Regions from separate parts of the Streptomyces sp. NPDC042638 genome, predicted to be linked through region 3. Evidence: riboswitches for the same ligand, from Rfam matches in the RefSeq annotation. Region 3 holds a riboswitch; each other region holds the start of a gene.

The links. Region 3 has a riboswitch for cyclic di-AMP ahead of AB0B40_RS28640 (NlpC/P60 family protein). Riboswitches for the same ligand answer to the same signal wherever they lie in the genome.
Positions count from the first base shown of each region.
Region 1: linked by a shared signal. The riboswitch ahead of AB0B40_RS01025 (transglycosylase family protein) and the one ahead of AB0B40_RS28640 (NlpC/P60 family protein) in region 3 are both predicted to bind cyclic di-AMP.
Region 2: linked by a shared signal. The riboswitch ahead of AB0B40_RS18790 (M23 family metallopeptidase) and the one ahead of AB0B40_RS28640 (NlpC/P60 family protein) in region 3 are both predicted to bind cyclic di-AMP.
Region 4: linked by a shared signal. The riboswitch ahead of AB0B40_RS30685 (M23 family metallopeptidase) and the one ahead of AB0B40_RS28640 (NlpC/P60 family protein) in region 3 are both predicted to bind cyclic di-AMP.

Region 1 is NZ_JBEZBT010000001.1:228,873-234,050, forward strand. Features, by position in the region: gene AB0B40_RS01015 (cytochrome P450) at 355-1,677, shown strand; gene AB0B40_RS01020 (transglycosylase family protein) at 1,846-2,937, shown strand; cyclic di-AMP (ydaO/yuaA leader) riboswitch at 3,121-3,295, shown strand; gene AB0B40_RS01025 (transglycosylase family protein) at 3,300-4,001, shown strand; gene eno (phosphopyruvate hydratase) at 4,310-5,178, shown strand, end outside.
Region 2 is NZ_JBEZBT010000021.1:7,095-12,272, reverse strand. Features, by position in the region: gene AB0B40_RS18800 (pitrilysin family protein) at 1-581, shown strand, start outside; gene AB0B40_RS18795 (pitrilysin family protein) at 578-1,966, shown strand; cyclic di-AMP (ydaO/yuaA leader) riboswitch at 2,179-2,339, shown strand; gene AB0B40_RS18790 (M23 family metallopeptidase) at 2,352-3,107, shown strand; gene AB0B40_RS18785 (GntR family transcriptional regulator) at 3,304-3,990, shown strand; gene AB0B40_RS18780 (HPr family phosphocarrier protein) at 4,156-4,437, opposite strand; gene AB0B40_RS18775 (GNAT family N-acetyltransferase) at 4,616-5,178, shown strand, end outside.
Region 3 is NZ_JBEZBT010000045.1:5,232-10,409, reverse strand. Features, by position in the region: gene AB0B40_RS28650 (M23 family metallopeptidase) at 1-179, shown strand, start outside; gene pcrA (DNA helicase PcrA) at 223-2,703, opposite strand; cyclic di-AMP (ydaO/yuaA leader) riboswitch at 2,966-3,135, shown strand; gene AB0B40_RS28640 (NlpC/P60 family protein) at 3,144-4,139, shown strand; gene AB0B40_RS28635 (hypothetical protein) at 4,159-4,512, opposite strand; gene AB0B40_RS28630 (NlpC/P60 family protein) at 5,101-5,178, shown strand, end outside.
Region 4 is NZ_JBEZBT010000052.1:11,869-17,046, reverse strand. Features, by position in the region: gene ribA (GTP cyclohydrolase II) at 1-115, opposite strand, end outside; gene AB0B40_RS30700 (MarR family transcriptional regulator) at 242-775, opposite strand; gene AB0B40_RS30695 (dihydrofolate reductase family protein) at 869-2,002, shown strand; tRNA gene AB0B40_RS30690 (tRNA-Met) at 2,063-2,136, opposite strand; cyclic di-AMP (ydaO/yuaA leader) riboswitch at 2,449-2,617, shown strand; gene AB0B40_RS30685 (M23 family metallopeptidase) at 2,625-3,680, shown strand; gene AB0B40_RS30680 (aldo/keto reductase) at 3,743-4,687, shown strand; gene AB0B40_RS30675 (PrsW family intramembrane metalloprotease) at 4,692-5,178, opposite strand, start outside.

The sequences.
Region 1 (5,178 bases), on a different contig from region 3:
GGCCCGATGGACCGGTGGAGGCCCGGCGGACGGGCGGTGGCACGGTGAACCGACGGCGGCCCGGCGGACGGGCGGAGGCCCGGCGAGCCGACGGTGGCCTGGTCAGCCGGTGGTGGCCCGGCGGACGGGCGGTGGCCCGGTGGCCGGTGGAGGCCAGGCGGACGGGTGGAGGCCCGGCGAGCCGGCGGGGCCCGATGGATGGGCGGAGGCCCGGTCAACCGGCGGTGGCCCGGCGGACCGGCGGAGGCCCGGTGGACCGGCGCGGGGCCGGTGCCGCGAGGCGGCCGGGCTCGGGCACTCCGCCGCACGCAAGGCCCTCGGCGAGTCGTCCGAGGGGCCGGATACCGTCGAGGAGTGAGCGAACAGCACCACCCCGACGGGCCTCGTCCCGACCAGCCGGCCCCCGAGCAGCCCCGGCCCGCCTCCGGCCGGCCGGCGCCCGCCCTCTTCACGTGGGAGTTCGCCGCCGACCCCTACCCCGCCTACGCCTGGCTGCGCGAGCACGCCCCCGTGCACCGGACACGGCTGCCGAGCGGTGTCGAGGCGTGGCTGGTCACCCGGTACGCCGATGCCCGGCAGGCCCTGGCCGACCAGCGGCTGAGCAAGAACCCGGCCCATCACGACGAGCCCGAGCACGCCAGGGGCAAGACCGGCATCCCCGGCGAGCGCAAGGCCGAGCTGATGACCCATCTGCTGAACATCGACCCGCCGGACCACACCCGGCTGCGCCGCCTGGTCAGCAAGGCGTTCACCCCGCGCCGGGTCGCCGAGTTCGCGCCCCGGGTGCAGGAGCTGGCCGACCAGCTCATCGACCGGTTCGCCAAGACCGGCTCCGCCGACCTCATCCACGAGTTCGCCTTCCCGCTCCCCATCTACGCCATCTGCGACCTGCTCGGCGTCCCGCGCGAGGACCAGGACGACTTCCGGGACTGGGCGGGCATGATGATCCGGCACGGCGGCGGGCCCCGCGGCGGGGTCGCCCGGTCGGTGAAGAAGATGCGCGGCTATCTCGCCGAGCTGATCCACAAGAAGCGCGAGGCGCTGCCCGCCACGCCCGCGCCCGGCGAGGACCTGATCTCCGGCCTCATCCGCGCCTCCGACCACGGCGAGCACCTCACCGAGAACGAGGCCGCCGCCATGGCCTTCATCCTCCTGTTCGCCGGCTTCGAGACGACCGTCAACCTCATCGGCAACGGCACCTACGCCCTGCTCACCCACCCCGAGCAGCGTCGGCGGCTGGAGGAGTCCCTGGTGCGCGGGGAGACGGAGCTGCTGGCCACCGGCGTGGAGGAACTGCTGCGTTACGACGGTCCGGTGGAGCTGGCCACCTGGCGCTTCGCGACCGAGCCGGTGACCGTCGGCGGGCAGGACATCGCGCCGGGAGATCCGGTGCTCGTCGTACTCGCCGCCGCCGACCGGGATCCGGAGCGGTTCGCCGACCCGGACGTGCTGGACCTCGGCCGCCGCGACAACCAGCACCTCGGGTACGGCCACGGCATCCACTACTGCCTGGGCGCGCCGCTCGCCCGCCTGGAGGGCCAGACCGCGCTCGCCACCCTGCTCACCCGCCTGCCCGACCTGCGGCTGGGCGCGGACCCGGCCGAGCTGCGCTGGCGCGGCGGACTCATCATGCGCGGCCTGCGCACCCTGCCGGTGGAGTTCACGCCCGCCCTGTGAACACAGCCTCCGCAAGGGAACATGACGGACATTCAACTCTGTGATCTTCACGTTATCTGTGCGGCATGAACTTGTGACAAGTGATCGTATGCCTATACGTTCACCCATCAGCGCGGCGAGCGGCACCATCCGCCGCGCCGGTCCTGCTGTCGCTCGAAAGGCATCTGCATGCTCTCCGGGAACGGTCGACACCGTCGCCCCCGCCAGGCCCCGGCTCTCCTCGTCGCGGCCGGAGTGACCGGCTCCGCCATCGCCATCCCACTCCTCGGCGCGGCGAGCGCCAACGCGGCGGAGGGCACCACGTGGGACAAGGTGGCCGAGTGCGAGAGCGGCGGCTCCTGGAGCGCGGACACCGGCAACGGGTACTACGGCGGTCTGCAGATCGCGCAGGACGACTGGGACAAGTACGGCGGCTCCCAGTACGCGGCCAGCGCCGACCAGGCCAGCCGCCTCCAGCAGATCGCCGTCGCCGAGAAGATCCTCGCCGACCGGGGTACGACCCCCTGGGCCACCTGCGCGCTGCTGTCCGGCCTGACCTCCGACTCCGGCTCCGCGGACGTCGACACGGGCGTCGGCGGCTCCGGTGGCACCGGCGGTTCGGGCGACTCGTCCGGTCCGGCCGACTCCTCCGGCACAACCGACACCTCCGGCACCCCCGGTGCCTCCGACTCGTCCGGTCTGCCGGATTCGCCGCCCTCCACCGGGGCCGGCACCGGCTCTGACGACCGTTCTGGCTCCGGGACCGGGTCGGGATCCTCGTCCGACAAGGCCGACAGCCCTACCCCGAAGCCGGGCAAGGACGCCGGTGTGCCCACCGGACCCGCCGGATCCAACGGGACCAACACCCCCAAGTCCGACAAGTCCCCCTCGCGGGGCCCCGGAAGCCCACAGGGAACGGATAACACCCCCGCGGCCACCCCGGACGCCGCGACCGAACCCAACGCCCAGCAGGCCGCCGGTTCTTGGAGTCTGGTCGACACCGGGGCCCTCAGCAGTGGCGGACGTCACCGCGGGGCAAGTGCGGACGAAGGGGTGACAAACGGTCAGGACGCTCCCCGCTCCGGTCGGCACGCCTCGAGTGAACCGGGCACCTACACCGTCCGCGAGGGCGACTCCCTGATGTCCATCGCCGACTCCCTTGACGTCGACGGCGGGTGGCGTGCGCTCTACGCCGGGAACGAGAAGGCGATCGGGGCCGACCCGAATCGCATCACTGCCGGTCAGACCCTGGAAGTCGGGGGCGAAACGGGCGGCGAATAGAGGGAGTTGACGCCCCACTTAGCGCCCTAATGTCCGGTTTGGCGAAAGTGTGGGATGAGTCTCAGAAGCCCTGATCGTCTTTGAAATTCCACGGATCGCGTGTCTACGGTCGAGGCCGCTCGTCACCACGAGCCCCGGCAGCCACCACGCCGAATCCTGCCAGTGGTTGCCCGGGAACAGTCGTCGCGTCAAGCGCCGTAGGCAGGAGCGGGGGACCCAAGGTAGGCGCCGGGGCCAGCAGTTGAAGCTGGAACCGGCTGGGGGTGAAGCCGCACTCCGCGCAAGCGGGAGGTGCGGCCGGGCAACTCAACCGGCCCGAACCCGACAGCTCACCTCGTAGGCGTCGGTGAGGGGATCGATCCATGCTGTTTACCGGCAAGGGCAAGCACCGCCGTCCGTCCAAGGCCGTCCGCGCCGTCGCGCTGGCCGGTGTCACCGGCGCCGCCGTCGCCGCCCCGCTGATGGCGGCCGGCAACGCCTCCGCCGCCACCACCTCCGAGTGGGACGCGGTCGCCCAGTGCGAGTCCGGCGGTAACTGGTCCATCAACACCGGCAACGGCTACTACGGTGGCCTGCAGTTCTCCGCCTCCACCTGGGCCGCGTACGGCGGCACGCAGTACGCCGCCACCGCCGACAAGGCGAGCCAGTCCCAGCAGATCGCCGTGGCCGAGAAGGTTCTCGCCGCGCAGGGCAAGGGCGCCTGGCCGGTCTGCGGCACGGGCCTGTCGAGCACCCCCAACGGCGGCTCCGCCCCGAGCGCCCCCTCGACCCCGGACTCGGGCAGCGGCACCACCACCACCCGTTCCACCGGCCAGCAGGCCGCCTCCCGCTCCGCCGAGCGTCCGGCCGCGTCCACGACCAAGAGCAAGACCGTCACCACCCCGACCGGCAAGACGGTCAAGAAGGGCGACGGCGAGTACGAGGTCGTCACCGGTGACACCCTCGGCAGCATCGCCGGCAAGCACCACGTCCAGGGCGGCTGGCAGAAGCTGTTCGAGCTGAACAAGGACATCGTCCAGGACGCCGACCTCATCTACCCGGGCCAGCAGCTGCACCTGAAGTGACATCCGGCCCCGAGCCGGCCCGTCGGGCCCGCGCATCCGTGCGGGCCTGACCGAAGGCCCCCGTGCGGGCCACCCCCGTCCCCACGGGCCCCCGTCCCGGTGCGTGTTCCCCCGTACGCACCGGGACGGGGCTTTTTGTGCCCACCGCGCGCGGAAGTTCACCGGATTCCTTTGTTTCGTACAGAAACAAAAGGTACCGTCGCCTTGTCCACGGGACGGTCGGTCGGTGGCCGAGGGCCCCGGGACGGTTAGGCTCTAATCGCAAGGCACACCAGCCCCGCACCGTAAGCGTCACATCCAAGAAGGAGATGCTCGTGCCGTCCATCGACGTCGTCGTAGCCCGGGAAATCCTGGACTCCCGAGGCAATCCCACGGTCGAGGTCGAGGTCGGCCTCGACGACGGCAGCACGGGTCGTGCCGCCGTCCCGTCCGGCGCCTCGACCGGCGCCTTCGAGGCCATCGAGCTGCGTGACGGTGACCCCAACCGTTACCAGGGCAAGGGCGTCGAGAAGGCCGTCCTCGCCGTCATCGAGCAGATCGGCCCGGAGCTGGTCGGCTACGACGCCACCGAGCAGCGCCTGATCGACCAGGCCATGTTCGACCTGGACGCCACCGACAACAAGGGCTCCCTCGGCGCCAACGCCATCCTGGGTGTCTCCCTGGCCGTCGCGCACGCCGCCTCCGAGGCCAGCGACCTGCCCCTCTTCCGCTACCTGGGCGGCCCGAACGCGCACCTGCTGCCGGTGCCGATGATGAACATCCTGAACGGCGGCTCGCACGCCGACTCCAACGTGGACATCCAGGAGTTCATGATCGCCCCGATCGGCGCGGAGTCCTTCTCCGAGGCCCTGCGCTGGGGTGCCGAGGTCTACCACACCCTCAAGAAGGTGCTGAAGACCAAGGGCCTGTCCACCGGTCTGGGCGACGAGGGCGGCTTCGCCCCGAACCTGGAGTCCAACCGCGCCGCCCTCGACCTCATCGTCGAGGCCATCAAGCAGGCCGGTTACGTCCCCGGTGAGCAGATCGCGCTCGCGCTCGACGTCGCCGCGTCCGAGTTCTACAAGGACGGCAAGTACGAGTTCGAGGGCAAGTCCCGCTCGGCCGCCGAGATGACGGAGTACTACGAGGAGCTCGTGGCGGCCTACCCGCTCGTCTCCATCGAGGACCCGCTGTTCGA
Region 2 (5,178 bases), on a different contig from region 3:
GCACGCGCGCGTGCGACGCGGCCGACCTCGCCCTGACCGTTCTCGGCGGCGGCGAGTCCTCGCGCCTGTACAACCGGCTGGTGCGCCGCGACCGTACGGCCGTCGCCGCCGGCTTCGGCCTGCTGCGCCTGGCCGGCGCGCCCTCCATGGGCTGGCTGGACGTGAAGACCTCCGGTGACGTAGAGGTGCCGGTCATCGAGGCCGCCATCGACGAGGAGTTGGCCCGGTTCGCCGAGGAGGGCCCCACGCCCGAGGAGATGGAGCGCGCCCAGGCCCAGCTGGAGCGCGAGTGGCTGGACCGGCTGGGCACGGTGGCCGGCCGCGCCGACGAACTGTGCCGGTTCGCCGTCCTGTTCGGCGACCCGCAGCTCGCCCTGACCGCAGTGCGGCGCGTCCTGGAGGTGACCCCGCAGGAGGTCCAGGAGGTCGCCAAGGCCCGCCTGCGCCCCGACAACCGCGCGGTCCTCGTCTACGAGCCGAAGTCCCCGGAGTCCGTCGAGGACGCCCAGGTCCCCGAGGACCCGGAGCGGGAAGCGACCGTAGAGGCCGGCAACGAGAACGACGAGGAGAGGGCCAAGTGACCGAGCTCGCCACCATGGAGTTCCACCCCCGGCCGCAGGCCGGCGACGCCAGGCCCTGGGCGTTCCCGGCCCCCGAACGCGGCACGCTGGACAACGGTCTGACCGTGCTGCGCTGCCACCGCCCCGGCCAGCAGGTCGTCGCGGTGGAGGTCCTGCTGGACGCGCCGCTGGACGCCGAGCCGGCCGGCCTGGACGGTGTCGCCACGATCATGGCGCGGGCCTTCTCGGAGGGCACCGACCAGCACTCCGCCGAGGAGTTCGCCGCCGAGCTGGAGCGCGCGGGCGCCACCCTGGACGCGCACGCCGACCACCCCGGGGTCCGGCTCAGCCTGGAGGTCCCGGCGTCCCGCCTGCCCAAGGGCCTCACCCTGCTCGCCGACGCGCTGCGCGCGCCCGCCTTCGCCGAGAGCGAGGTCGAGCGGCTGGTCCGCAACCGCCTGGACGAGATCCCGCACGAGCTGGCCAACCCCTCCCGCCGGGCCGCCAAGGAGCTGTCCAGGCAGCTGTTCCCGGCGTCCTCGCGCATGTCCCGCCCGCGCCAGGGCACCGAGGAGACGGTCGAGAAGATCGACGCCGGGGCCGTACGCGCCTTCTACGACCGCCATGTGCGGCCCGCCACGGCCACCGCGGTGGTCGTCGGCGACCTGACCGGTGTCGACCTGGACGCGCTGCTCGGCGAGACCCTGGGCGCCTGGACCGGCACGCCGGGCGAGCCCCGGCCGGTGCCGCCGGTGACCGCCGACGACACCGGGCGCGTGGTCATCGTGGACCGGCCCGGCGCCGTCCAGACCCAGTTGCTCATCGGCCGCGTCGGCCCCGACCGGCACGACCGCGTGTGGCCCGCCCAGGTGCTCGGCACGTACTGCCTCGGCGGCACCCTCACCTCCCGCCTGGACCGCGTCCTGCGCGAGGAGAAGGGCTACACCTACGGCGTGCGGTCCTTCGGCCAGGTCCTGCGGTCCGCACCGGACGGCACGGGCGCGTCGATGCTCGCCATCAGCGGCTCCGTCGACACACCGAACACGGGCCCCGCGCTGGAGGACCTGTGGAAGGTGCTGCGCACGGTCGCGGCGGACGGCCTGACCGACGCCGAGCGGGACGTCGCCGTGCAGAACCTCGTGGGGGTGGCGCCGCTGAAGTACGAGACCGCGGCGGCCGTCGCGAGCACGCTGGCCGACCAGGTCGAGCAGCACCTGCCCGACGACTTCCAGGCGACGCTGTACCGGCAGCTGGCCGCCACGGGCACGGTGGAGGCCACCGCGGCCGTCGTGAACGCCTTCCCGGTGGACCGTCTGGTGACCGTCCTCGTCGGTGACGCCGCCCAGATCAAGGCGCCGGTCGAGGCGCTCGGCATCGGTGAAGTGACCGTGGTGGCGGCCGAGTAGCGGCCCGCGCGCGGACGGGGCCCTGACGGCCTACGGGTCGTCAGGGCCCCTGCTGTTCCACTCTTCCTCCCAGATGCCCGTTTTGGGGCGGAGGTTGCCTGTCTGGCCTGTGGGATGCGCTACAAAACGCCGGATGCGTTTGAGGATTGAAAGCGTGCCCGCTTAGCGTCGTCCAGGCTGTTCGTCAGGCACTGCGCCGCGCCCGCGGCACCGGACAGTCATCGCCGAGTCCCCGTACGGCGCGAGCCAGGGGAGCCGGGGACCCACCGTCCCTGGGGTGAATCGGGCGCCCGCGCGGCAGCGAGGGGGCCCGTAGGAGACCTTCCTGCTCCGAACCCGTCAGCTAACCCGGTAGGCGAGAGGGAAGGAAAGGACCAGCCACTTCATGGCGTTCATGTGCGCCACCGGGAAGCACCGCAAGCCCGGCCGGGTCAAGCGGACCACCGCCCAGGCGGCCGGTATCGCGGCCCTCACCACCACCGGTGTGATCGGCACCCTCGCCGCCTCCCCGGCGCTCGCCGCCGAGAACCCCGTCGAGCAGACCGGCCTGATCCCCGTCCTCGCCGCGACCGACGACGTCGCCGAGCAGATCGACGCGCAGGCCGCGGCCCAGCAGCGGGCGGCCGACCAGAAGGCGGCGGAGAAGGCTGCGGCGAAGGCGGCCGCCAAGCGGGCCGAGCAGATCCGCGAGGCCAGGGCCCGCGCCGCCCGGGAGGCGGAGCGCAAGCTGCTCAACGCCTTCGTGGCGCCCATCGCGCACTCCTACGTCTCCACGGGCTACCAGGCCAGCAGCTCCCTGTGGTCCTCCGGCTCGCACACCGGCATCGACTTCCACGCGGCCAGCGGCACGACCGTCCACGCGGTGGGCTCCGGCACGGTCGTCTCCACGGGCTGGGGCGGCGCGTACGGCAACCAGATCGTGATCCGGATGGCCGACGGCATGTACACCCAGTACGGCCACCTGTCCTCCATCGGCGTCACCGTGGGCCAGAAGGTCGTCCCGGGCCAGCAGATCGGCCTGTCCGGCGCCACCGGCAACGTCACCGGCCCGCACCTCCACTTCGAGGCGCGGACCACCCCGGACTACGGCTCCGACGTCGACCCCGTCGCCTACCTCCGCAAGCACGGTGTGAACGTCTGACGCTCACCGCACGCCATCGAAAGCCCCGGCTCACCGAGCCGGGGCTTTCGCCGTTTTCCGCGGTTTCCGCCGGGCCTCTGTCCAAAAAATATCCATGGATTAGGGCCCGCTGTCGGAAATTCCGGCCCGTTGGAATAGAGTCACGGAACAGGCGTCCATCGTCGGTGTTTCACGGGGATTAAGACGGAGGTCGGTCATGCGTATTCCGGCGCACTCGGTGTGCACCGCGGTCCGGGACGACATCGTCGCCGGCGTGTACGAGCGCGGCAGCCGCCTCACCGAGGAAGTCCTGGCCCGCCGCTACGGCGTCTCGCGCGTCCCGGTGCGTGAGGCGCTGCGCACGCTGGAGGCCGAGGGTTTCGTGGTGACGCGCCGGCACGCGGGCGCGTGCGTGGCCGAGCCGACGGAGCAGGAGGCCGCCGACGTGCTGGAGATGCGGATGCTGCTGGAGCCGCTGGGTGCCGCACGGGCCGCCCAGCGGCGCACCGATGCCCATCTGAAGGTGCTGCGCGGGCTGGTCCGGCTGGGGCAGGAGCGGGCCAGGAAGGGCCACAGCGACGATCTGCGCTCGCTGGGCGGCTGGTTCCACGAGACGCTCGCCCAGGCGTCCGGCAGCCCCTCGCTGACCGCGATGCTGACCCAGCTGCGGCACAAGATCGCCTGGATGTACGCGGTGCAGCCGCCGTCGAGCCCGGCGGATTCCTGGGCGGAGCACGGCGCGATCGCGGATGCCGTGGCGCGCGGGGACGGCGAACGGGCTCGGGCGCTCACGGCGCTGCACGCGGAGCGCGCGGCGGGTGCGCACCGGCTGCGCTTTTCCGGCACCGGGGACCGTGTGAGGACTTCGCAACATGTCGTCAACATGTCGGGGCCACGGCTTTAACACGGGTGCCGTATACAAAGAGGAGTAATTCGGAGCAGGGGTGTTCTCCGCCGCTCTTTTCCTGTGCCGTGAATTACGGCTCGCGGCCCTTCGGGTGCCCGCAAGGAATTCGGAAACGCGAAAGCCGCGCCGCCCGGTGTGGACGGCGCGGCTTCCCGGCATTGCTCAGACGGTCTCGGGCAGCTCTTCCAGGCCCTCGGAGACCAGCTTGGCCAGCCGGTCCAGGGCGGCGTCCGCGCCCTCGGCGTCGGAGGCGAGGACGATCTCCTCGCCGCCCTGGGCGCCCAGGCCCAGAACGGCCAGCATCGAGCCCGCGTTGACGGGGTTGCCCCCGGCCTTGGCGATCGTCACCGGGACGCCTGTGGCCGTGGCGGCTCGGACGAAGATGGAGGCGGGGCGGGCGTGGAGGCCCTCGGCCCAGCCGACGTTGACGCGGCGCTCAGCCATGTGTTGCTGCCCTTCGGTGTACAGGGTTGTCTAGACCAGTTTCCCACACGGTGACGCGTGCCCGGAGAGGGGCTTCCTCTCGCCCCGGCTTGGCGCCGGAACGCGGCGTCGTGCCCGCTCTCCGTCCCCCACAGACTGCCTCGCGCCACCCGTGCACGCGAGCCGTACTCTGGGGCCCATGCAGACCTCGGCGGACCGGCAGGACCGGCACCAGTACCCCGCCCACTGGGAGGCGGACGTGGTGCTGCGTGACGGCGGCACCGCACGCGTCAGGCCCATCACCGCCGATGACGCCGACCGCCTGGTCAGTTTCTACGAGCAGGTCTCGGACGAGTCCAAGTACTACCGCTTCTTCGCGCCGTACCCACGGCTCTCCGCCAAGGACGTCCACCGCTTCACGCACCACGACTTCGTGGACCGGGTGGGGCTCGCCGCCACCGTCGGCGGCGAGTTCATCGCCACCGTACGCTACGACCGCATCGGCGCCGACGGCATGCCCGCCTCCGCGCCCGCCGACGAGGCCGAGGTCGCCTTCCTGGTGCAGGACGCCCACCAGGGCCGGGGAGTCGCCTCCGCCCTGCTGGAGCACATCGCGGCCGTCGCGCGCGAGCGCGGCATCCGCCGCTTCGCCGCCGAGGTGCTGCCCGCCAACACCAAGATGATCAAGGTGTTCACGGACGCCGGCTACACCCAGAAGCGCAGCTTCGAGGACGGTGTCGTCCGCCTGGAGTTCGACCTCGA
Region 3 (5,178 bases):
ACCTGTCCAGCTACCGCGTCGCCTCCGGCGCGACCGTCAAGGCCGGCGACCCGATCGCCTACTCAGGCAACTCCGGCAACTCCACCGGCCCGCACCTGCACTTCGAGGTCCGGCCGGCGGGCGGGTCGGCGATAGACCCGCTGCCGTGGCTGCGGAGTCACGGACTGGATCCCACCTAGTCTGCCGGGGCCCCGCTCTTCAGCGGGGCCGTCCGCCGGTGGACTACAGCTTCTCCACCGGCGCGTACCGCAGCAGCAGCCGCTTCGGCTTGGTGTCACCGAAGTCGATCGTCGCCTCCGCGTTCGCACCCGTGCCCTTCACCGCGACGACCGTGCCGAGCCCGAACTGGTCGTGGGTGACCCGGTCCCCGACGGCCACCGCGACCACCGGCTTCTCCGCCGTGCGCCGCGTGGCGAACCCGGACGCGCCCGATGCCGAGGAACGCGAACGGGTCGAGGACAGCGAGGCCGCGATCCCGGACGCCGGCCCGGAGGACACGAGCGCCGCGGCCCCCGTCCGCTTCCACTCCACGTGAGTGGGCGGGATCTCCTCCAGGAAGCGGGAGGGCGGGTTGTACGACGGCTGGCCCCAGGCGCTGCGCATCGCCGACCGCGTGAGGTACAGCCGCTCCCGCGCGCGCGTGATGCCGACGTACGCCAGGCGCCGCTCCTCCTCCAGCTCCTTGGTCTGGCCGATGGCGCGCATGTGCGGGAAGACACCGTCCTCCATGCCGGTCAGGAACACGACCGGGAACTCCAGGCCCTTGGCGGTGTGCAGGGTCATCAGGGTGATGACGCCGTCGCCGTCCTCCTCGTCCGGGATCTGGTCGGAGTCGGCGACCAGCGCGACCTGCTCCAGGAAGTCGGCCAGCGTGGCCTGCTCCCCCTCTTCCCGCTCCTGCTCGAACTCCAGGGCCACGGCCGCGAGTTCCTGGAGGTTCTCGATACGGGTCTCGTCCTGGGGGTCGGTGGAGTTCTGCAACTCGGCCAGGTATCCGGTGCGCTCGAGTATGGCCTCCAGCACAGTCGCCGGGCCGGCGCCGGACTCCACGATCGTGCGCAGCTCCTCCATCAGCGTGTTGAACCGCTTGACCGCGTTGGTGGAGCGCGCGGCCATGCCGTACGCCTCGTCCACCCGCTTCAGGGCCTGCGGGAAGCTGATCTTCTCGCGCTGGGCGAGGGCGTCGATCATCGCCTCCGCGCGGTCGCCGATGCCCCGCTTGGGCACGTTGAGGATGCGGCGCATCGGCACCGAGTCCTCGGGATTGGCGAGGACGCGCAGGTAGGCGAGGACGTCACGGACCTCCTTGCGCTCGTAGAAGCGGACGCCGCCGACGACCTTGTAGGGCAGGCCGACGCGGATGAAGATCTCTTCGAAGACCCGGGACTGGGCGTTGGTGCGGTAGAAGACGGCGACGTCGCCGGCCTTCGCCTCGCCCGCGTCCGTGAGGCGGTCTATCTCGTCGGCGACGAACTGGGCCTCGTCGTGCTCGGTGTCGGCGACGTAGCCCGTGATCCGCGCACCCTGGCCGGCGTTGGTCCACAGGTTCTTCGGACGGCGGGACTCGTTGCGTTCGATGACCGCGTTGGCGGCGGTCAGGATGGTCTGCGTGGAGCGGTAGTTCTGCTCCAGCAGGATCGTGGTCGCGTCCGGGTAGTCCTCCTCGAACTGGAGGATGTTGCGGATCGTCGCGCCCCGGAAGGCGTAGATCGACTGGTCGGCGTCACCCACGACGCACAGTTCGGCGGGCGGGACGTCACTCTCGCCGGGCGGCACGTCCTCGTCGTGGTCGCCGGTGCCGACCAGTTCGCGGACGAGGGCGTACTGGGCGTGGTTGGTGTCCTGGTACTCGTCGACCAGGACGTGCCGGAAGCGGCGGCGGTAGTGCTCGGCGACGTCCGGGAAGGCGCGCAGCAGGTTGACCGTCGTCATGATCAGGTCGTCGAAGTCCAGCGCGTTCGCCTCGCGCAGCCGCGACTGGTAGAGCGCGTAGGCCTGGGCGAGGGTCTTCTCGAAGCCGTCCGTGGCCTGGGCGGCGAAGTCCTCCTCGTCGATCAGCTCGTTCTTCAGGTTGCTGACCTTGGCGCTGAAGGACTTCGGCGGGAAGCGCTTGGGGTCGAGGTCCAGGTCGCGGCAGACCAGGGCCATCAGGCGCTTGCTGTCGGCGGCGTCGTAGATCGAGAACGACGACGTGAAGCCGAGTTTCCTGCTCTCGCGACGGAGGATGCGCACGCACGCGCTGTGGAAGGTCATCACCCACATCGCGTTCGCGCGCGGGCCGACGAGCCGCTCGACGCGCTCCTTCATCTCGCCCGCGGCCTTGTTGGTGAAGGTGATCGCGAGGACCTGGCCCGGGTGCACGTCCCGCTCGGCGAGCAGGTGGGCGATGCGGTGGGTGAGCACGCGGGTCTTGCCGGAGCCGGCGCCGGCGACGATGAGCAGCGGGGAGCCGGCGTGCACGACGGCGGCGCGCTGGTTCTCGTTCAGCCCCTCCAGGAGGGCCGCCGAGTCGAGCGCGGGGCGCGGGGCCCCGTCGCGGTAGTGGGCGTCCCGGTCCGGTGGCACGTCGAACTTCCCGCCGAACAGATCGTCCGGAAGCGACTCCGGAGCGTGGTCGTCCTCGGGCGGTGGCGGGGGCTCCTCCTCGCGCCCGCGTGGGGCCTGGAGGTCCGCCAGGAAGCTGTCGTCAAAGAGGCTGCTCATCGCTCTCCGAGTCTAGGGCGCCCCACCGACAACCGGTCGCCGTCCCCCGAACATGGCCCACTTCCCGGACAGCCGATCTCCGCGCCCACGGCCTGCACCGGCCGCTCACCCAACGGAAGCGCCTGGTCACACGCGCATGAACCTGTCCTCAGGTCACGGAAATGTATCGGACATACCTCGCACCAACCTTCACAGAAGACACACGAGTTGGCTAGGTTGCCGTCAGGCCGCACGACCCCTCTCCGGCGAACGTCGCCGGGCCATGCGGCCTCCGCCGAGTCCGGCGCGCCCCGCACGGTGCCCGGAGCCGGGGACCCACCGAATCCTGGGGTGAATCGGCCGACTCCCGCCCGGGACGACGCCGTAGGGCAACCCTTCCAAGCACCCGCCCGAACCCGACAGCTAACCCGGTAGGCGGAGCACGGAAGGAGTCGCCTCCCTTGGCGTCGCACCGCAAGCCGCGCCCCGGCGGGACCCAGACGGCGGGCATCCGCACCCCCGCCCTCGCCACCGCCGCCCTCACCTCCGTGGCCGTCCTCTCCCAGACGGCCGGGGCCACGCCCGAGACCGGTCACGGCAGGCCGAGCCCGGAGGAGGTGGAGCGGAAGATCGACGAGCTCTACCGCCGGGCGGACTCGGCGGCTGACATACCCCCCGGCACGGGCAGAGACCAGGTCGAACGGACCGACCGCGCTGCCCGCACCGACCGCACCGACCGTGCTGCCCGCGCCGAAGGGGTCGAGCGGGGTGAGCGCGCGGAGGCCCCGCGGCGGCGCGCGGACAGCCTGCAGCGGCTCCGCGACGAGGTCGCCCGACGCGCCCAGCACCGCGCCCTGCCGACCCAGCGCACCGCGCCCCCGGACCGGCGCGGCGCGGTCCCCGCCCAGCGCGGCGGCGGACCCGTCCCGGGCACGGCCGCCGGGGCACGCCTCGACGCCGCCACCATGGCACCCCCGGAGAGCCGGCCGGAAGCCGTGAGCGGCCCGAAGGCGGCCAAGGCCACCGTCCGGAAAAAGCTCGCCCGCGCGCGCGTGCTGCTGTCGCAGCGGACCGCCGGCGAGCCGTCCGGCACGGACGCGACCAAGGCCGGGAAGGCCGTCGCCTTCGCCCGCGCCCAGCTCGGCAAGCCCTGCGTGTGGGGCGCCGCAGGGCCCGGCTCCTACGACTGCTCGGGCCTCACCCAGGCCGCCTGGAAGTCCGCCGGCGTCACCCTCCCGCGCACCGCACGCCGGCAGGCCGGCGCCGGCACCCCGGTGCCCCCTGCCGACGCCCGCCCGGGCGACCTCGTCTTCTTCCACGACGACGCCGGGCATGTCGGGCTCTGCACGGGCGACGGCATGATGATCCACGCCCCCAGGCCGGGCGCGTACGTCCGGGAGGAGCCGGTCTCCGTGATGGGGGAGGCGGCCGTCCACAGCGTGGTGCGGCCGGGCTGACGCGGGGGCGCGCCGGGGATCAGGTCCAGAGGACGGCGATGAAGATGTTGGCCGTGGTGAGCAGGCCGACCAGCCCGAAGAGGCCCTTGTCGATCCGCTCCTCGTCGCGCTTCACGTAGACCAGGCCGAGGATCACGATCAGCAGGGCCAGCTTCACGCCGATCTTGATGCTGTTGACGTGGTGGTCGTCCGCCTGGTTCAGCCCGACCAGGACCACACCGGTGACCAGCATGGTCAGCGCGCCGTGCAGCATCCCGGGCACGAACCGGGCCGTGCCCTGGCCCATCGCCTTCATCTGGGTGAGGAAACCACCGAGCAGCGCGGCGATACCGACGATGTGCAGGCCGACGAAGAGATGGATGAGTACGTCCATGGAGCCGGAGCCTAGCCAGGGGGCTTCGCGCCTTCCGCCACCGGCCCCGCCGAAAGCCCTCCGCGGGCTGCTCGGCGGGGCCTGCGACGGTGGTACGCCGGGGCTCGTGGCTGTGCGGGACGTGGGGTTTGCGACTGCGCGGCACGTGAGGTTCGTGACTGTGCGGCGCCGCGAGCCGGTGACTGTCCGGCACCGCCTGCCGGTGACTGTCCGGCACCGCCTGCCGGCTGATCCCGGGCGGATGTTGGATATATGCGCCCCATAGCACCTCACGGCTCCCGCCCCTCCCGATTTTCGCTCTTCGGTCACCACGTTCCGTAAAGGCGACGACACCAGCCGGACGGCACGGACACATACGGTCAGTCACGATCCGTCAGCGCCAGTTCCGCACACCGCGTTACCAACTCGTCACCGCCCGGCCTACCGTCCTCCCCCAGGTGACCGGCTCCCCACCGCCGCCCGGACCAGGCGCGGCTACCGGCCACCACCGCCGAGAAAGGCCCGGCGGCGGCCCGCTCCCCCTGCGCGGGCCGCCGCAGGGCGTACCGCTCGGCCGCACGCGTCGTACGGAAGGTCGTGACAGTCCAGGTGGCAGCCCACCGCAAGCCCCCACAACGCCCGCTCAGCGGCCATACGGCCAGGACGGCCGCCACTCTCGCCCTGGCG
Region 4 (5,178 bases), on a different contig from region 3:
GGCCGTCGGTGAGTCCGTGGAAGGTGACGAGTTCGGCGTCCGCGCGGTAGCCGTCGGCGAAGCGCAGCGGCACCCGGACGCGGGCGCGCGGGGTGGCGGCGGGGGTGTCGGGCATACGGGTCCCTCCGGGAAAGTTGCTTCATATTTGAAGCAGTGGTCCGCGTGGACCCTATCTCATACTTAAAAGTTGAAGCAATCGCTGCTGTGCGCTCGGGCGCCGCCTTCTGCCCCCGGGTGCCGCTCAGGATTCCGCGGATGACGCGGGCGTGCAGGACGAGCGGCGCAGCCAGGGGACGCCGTCCGCCCCGGAGGGGGTGTCCTCGCCGTCCTGGAGTCCGCGCGCGATCCCCGTGCAGATCTCCTCCAGCTGCCCCACCTGCTCCGGGGTGAGCCGGTCGAACAGCAGGGCGCGGACCGTCTCCACGTGCCCGGGTGCCGTACGCTCCAGTACGGCCACCCCCTCGTCGGTCAGCACCGCGACCGAGCCGCGCTTGTCCTGGCTGCAGCTCTCCCGGCGCACCAGGCCGTCGCGCTCCAGCCGGGTCACCGCGTACGTCAGCCGGCTGCGGGTGATCTTCAGCGTCTCGGCCAGGTCGGTCATGCGCAGCTGCCGGCCGGGGGCGTCGGAGAGGTTGGCCAGCACCGAGTAGAACAGGTGCGGCATGCCGCCCTCCTGCTGGAGCTGCCGGTCGATCGCGTCCTCCAGGAGGCGGGAGGCGGCGATGTAGGCGCGCCAGGCGCGCTGCTCCTCAGGGCTGAGCCAGCGGGTCGTCATGCCGCCAGTGTAGGTTTGTTTCAAACTTGAACCAAGCCGTCCGCCGTCCGTCCGTCCGTCCGCCGACCGTCCGACTCCGAAGAGAGGGCGCCGATGCCCCTGCCGTACGTGCTGCTGTCCGCCGCCGTCTCCCTCGACGGCTACCTGGACGACACCGGACCGGAACGGCTCCTGCTGTCCGGACCGGCCGACTTCGACCGGGTCGACGAGGTGCGGGCCTCCGTCGACGCCATCCTCGTCGGCGCCGGTACGATCCGCGCTGACAACCCCCGCCTGCTGGTCAACTCCCCCCGGCGGCGCGCGGCCCGCGCCGCGGCGGGCCGGCCGGAGTATCCGCTGAAGGTCACCGTCACCGGTTCCGGCGACCTCGACCCGGACGCCAACTTCTGGCACACCGGTGGCGAGAAGCTCGTCTACACCACCGACGAGGGCGCGGCGCGTGCCTCCCGCCTCCTCGGCCGCACCGCTGACGTCGTCCCGCTCGGCCCCGCCCTGGACTGGCGGGCCCTGCTGGAGCATCTGCACGACGTGCGCGGCGTCGGGCGGCTGATGGTCGAGGGCGGCGGCACCGTCCACACCCAGCTCCTGCGGCAGGGTCTCGCCGACGAGCTCCAGCTGGTCCTCGCCCCGCTGTTCGTCGGGGATCCGGCGGCCCCGAGGCTGTTCGGGCCGGGCGGCTACCAGGGCGGACGCCTGCGCCTGCTCGACACCCGCCGGATCGAGGACGTCGTCCTCATGCGCTACGCGCCCACCGCCCCCGGCACCGGACCGGCCCCCACCGCGGCCGACCGCCAGTGGCTGCGCGCCGCCTGTGATCTCGCGGCCCGGTGCCCGACCTCACGGACGGCGTTCAGCGTCGGCGCCGTGGTGGTCGCCGCCGACGGTACGGAGCTGGCCCGCGGCCACTCGCGCGAGGGCGCGGACCCCGCGGTGCACGCGGAGGAGGCGGCGCTCGCCAAGATCGACCCGGCCGACCCGCGGCTGCCCGGCGCCACGGTCTACAGCAGCCTCGAACCCTGTGCCCGCCGCGCCTCCCGCCCGGCTCCCTGCGCCGAGCTGATCCTGCGGGCCGGGGTACGGCGGGTGGTCACCGCCTGGCGCGAACCCGACACGTTCGTCACCGCGGCCGACGGCACGGGCGTGCTGACCGCCGCGGGCGCCGAGGTCGTCGTACTCCCGGAACTGGAGGCTCTCGCCAAGGCGCCGAACACCCACCTGCCGGGCTGAACGCCCACGGAAAGCACTCAGGGCCCGGAATCCACTGGATTCCGGGCCCTGAGTGTTCAGTAGCGGGGACAGGATTTGAACCTGCGACCTCTGGGTTATGAGCCCAGCGAGCTACCGAGCTGCTCCACCCCGCGTCGTTGTGTGACCAGCATACGCCATGCGGGAGGTGCTCCGCACATCACTTCTCCGCGCGACCTGCCGGCCGTCACCGAAAGTGATCGAGTGGGTGCCGTCTGCTCAACGGCCGGGTCATCATCGAAACCGCCGGTGACTACTGAACGCTTCCGGCTCTTCGGTCAACTCGCCCGGTTTGGCGGGGTAGTGGTCGATAGGGCCGCTGTCAAAAACGTTTAATGATCAAGTCGAACGGCTTGGAAAGTGACTGGCAGGTCTATTAACGTTCGATAACGCAGCGCGGTCGTCCCAGCCGTCACAAGAGACGGCTCCGTGCGCACGCGCCGAATCCCGCGAGGGAACCGGGGAACCACCAATTTGGGGTGAATCACGCGGATACCGCCGTGAACTCATGGAGTCCACGACCGGTATACGCGCGTAGGAGACCTTCCTGCTCCGAACCCGTCAGCTAACCCGGTAGGCGGCGGAAGGAAAGGAGCACGCCCGCGTGGCGTCGAACCGGCCTGTCCCCGAAGCCCCGTCCATACCGGCACAGCGCGAGCCCGAGACCTTCGGCTACGGCGCCTACCGCGCCGAGGAGGGGCCCTGGGAGGAGTGGAATCCCACCGAGGACTCCGTTACCCCGGCCCGTGGGCGGCACCGCGTCGCCAAGCAGCGCGGCGGTTTCGCGCGCAGCTCCACCGTCCTCGGTGTCGGTGTCATCGCCGCGGTCGGCGCGGGCGGCATGGCCAGCGCCAACACCGGCAAGCCGCCGGTCTCCATCTCCATGCCGGACCTGCCCTCCGTCGGCTCCCTCTTCGCCGACGGCTCCGCGGACTCCGCGCCGGCGCAGGCCACCGCGACGCTGAGCAGCGTCGGCGCGTCCGCCGCCGAGGGCGAGGACACCACGGACGCGGGTGAGGTGCTGCGCAACCGGATCATGGCCCAGGCCGAGCAGCAGCAGGGCCAGGCCGAGTCCAGGGCCACCGCCGTCGCGCTCGCCGCCGCCGAGAAGCAGAGCGCCGATGCCGCCGCCAAGGCCGAGAAGGAGGCCGCCGCCAAGGCCGCCGAGGCCAAGGAGAAGGCACGGGCCGACGCCCGGAAGGCGGAGGCCGACGCCAAGAAGGCGGCCGAGGAGAAGCGGCTGGCCGAGCTGGCCAAGCAGTACACGCTGCCGACCTCCTCGTACACGATCACCTCGACGTTCGGCCAGGCCGGCTCGATGTGGTCCTCCGGCTACCACACCGGTCTCGACTTCGCCGCCCCCACCGGTTCCCTGATCAAGGCCGTCCACAGCGGCACGATCACCGAGGCGGGCTGGGCCGGCTCCTACGGCTACCGCACGATCCTCACCCTGGACGACGGCACCGAGCTGTGGTTCTGCCACCAGTCCTCGATCAACGTCACGGCAGGCCAGAAGGTCTCCACCGGTGAGGTCATCGGCCGCGTGGGCGCCACCGGCAACGTCACCGGCCCGCACCTGCACCTGGAGGTCCACCCCGGTGGCCAGGCCACCGGCATCGACCCGATGGCGTGGCTGCGGGGCAAGGGCCTCAACCCCTGACGGTCCGGCCCGTCCGCCCGGCGGCGGAATGCGATCGCCCGCCGCCGGTGTTGACATGACGTATGACGTCACTTCGTAAACTCGGCTCTTCCGACCTCGAGGTCTTCCCGCTCTCGCTCGGCGGCAACGTCTTCGGCTGGACCGCGGACGAGCAGACCTCCTTCGCCGTCCTCGACGCCTACACGGCGGCCGGCGGCAACTTCATCGACACCGCCGACGCCTACTCCGCCTGGATCGAGGGCAACCGGGGCGGCGAGTCCGAGACGATCATCGGCAAGTGGGCCAAGGCGCGCGGCAACCGCTCCGATGTCGTCATCGCGACCAAGGTCAGCCAGCACCCGGAGTTCCGGGGACTGTCCGCCGCCAACATCAAGGCCGCCGCCGACGCCTCCCTGCGCCGCCTGGACACCGACTACATCGACCTGTATTACACCCACTTCGACGAGCCCGACGTGCCGGTCGAGGAGATCATCGGCGCGCTGGACGAGCTGGTGAAGGCCGGCAAGGTCCGGCACATCGGCGCCTCCAACATCACCGCCGAGCGCCTGCGGGAGTCCCTCGACTTCTCCGACCGCGAGGGCCTCGCCCGCTACGTCGCCCTCCAGCCGCACTACAACCTGGTCTCCCGCGACACCTACGAGGGCCCGCTGCAGGACCTCGCCGCCCGCGAGGGCCTCTCCGCCGTCCCGTACTTCGCGCTCGCGTCGGGCTTCCTCACCGGCAAGTACCGGCCCGGTACGACCGTCGACAGCGCCCGCGCCGGCCGGGTGAAGGACTACGCGGACTCCGAGCGCGGCCAGAAGGTCCTGTCGGCCCTGGACGAGATCGCCGAGGCCCACGACGTCCCGGTCGCCACGGTCGCCCTGGCCTGGCTGGCCGCCCAGCCGACGGTCACGGCCCCGATCGCCTCGGCGCGGACGGTGGAGCAGCTTCCGGCGCTGCTGGGCATGGCGGACCTGAAGCTGACGGATCCCGAGGTGGCGAAACTGCGGGAGGCCTCGGCCTAGGCGGTCACGAGCGGTACGGGTTGTACTGGGCGTACTGGGCGTACTGGGCGTACTGGGCGTACGGCGTCGTCGGGTAGCCGTACGCCGGCCGGTGCGGCGTGGGTCCCGGCCCCGCGTGCGCCGGCCGGACCGGCTCGGCCGTCCGCGACGCGTACTCCAGCGCCGGACGGGCCACGGCCCGGCGCCTCCACAGCTCGTCCAGCAGTTCCCGCTCCCGTACCACGAAGTCGGCGCCGGCCTTCCCCTTGCGCCCCCGCTGCCGCAGGAACGCGAGGGAGGTGGCGTACCCCTCGTACCGGGCCACTTCCCGTGCGGCCGGGCGGCCGTGGTGATGCCGGGCGTAGTCCCGGGCCATGCGCCGCGCCCGCATCGACCCGAGCGCGAACGGCTCGGCCGGTCCCAGCCACCCGGCCAGCACATACGCCGGCAGTTCCGCCCGTACGATCCGCAGCTCGCGCTGCCGGGTCCAGATCGCCAGCCACGTCAGCAGC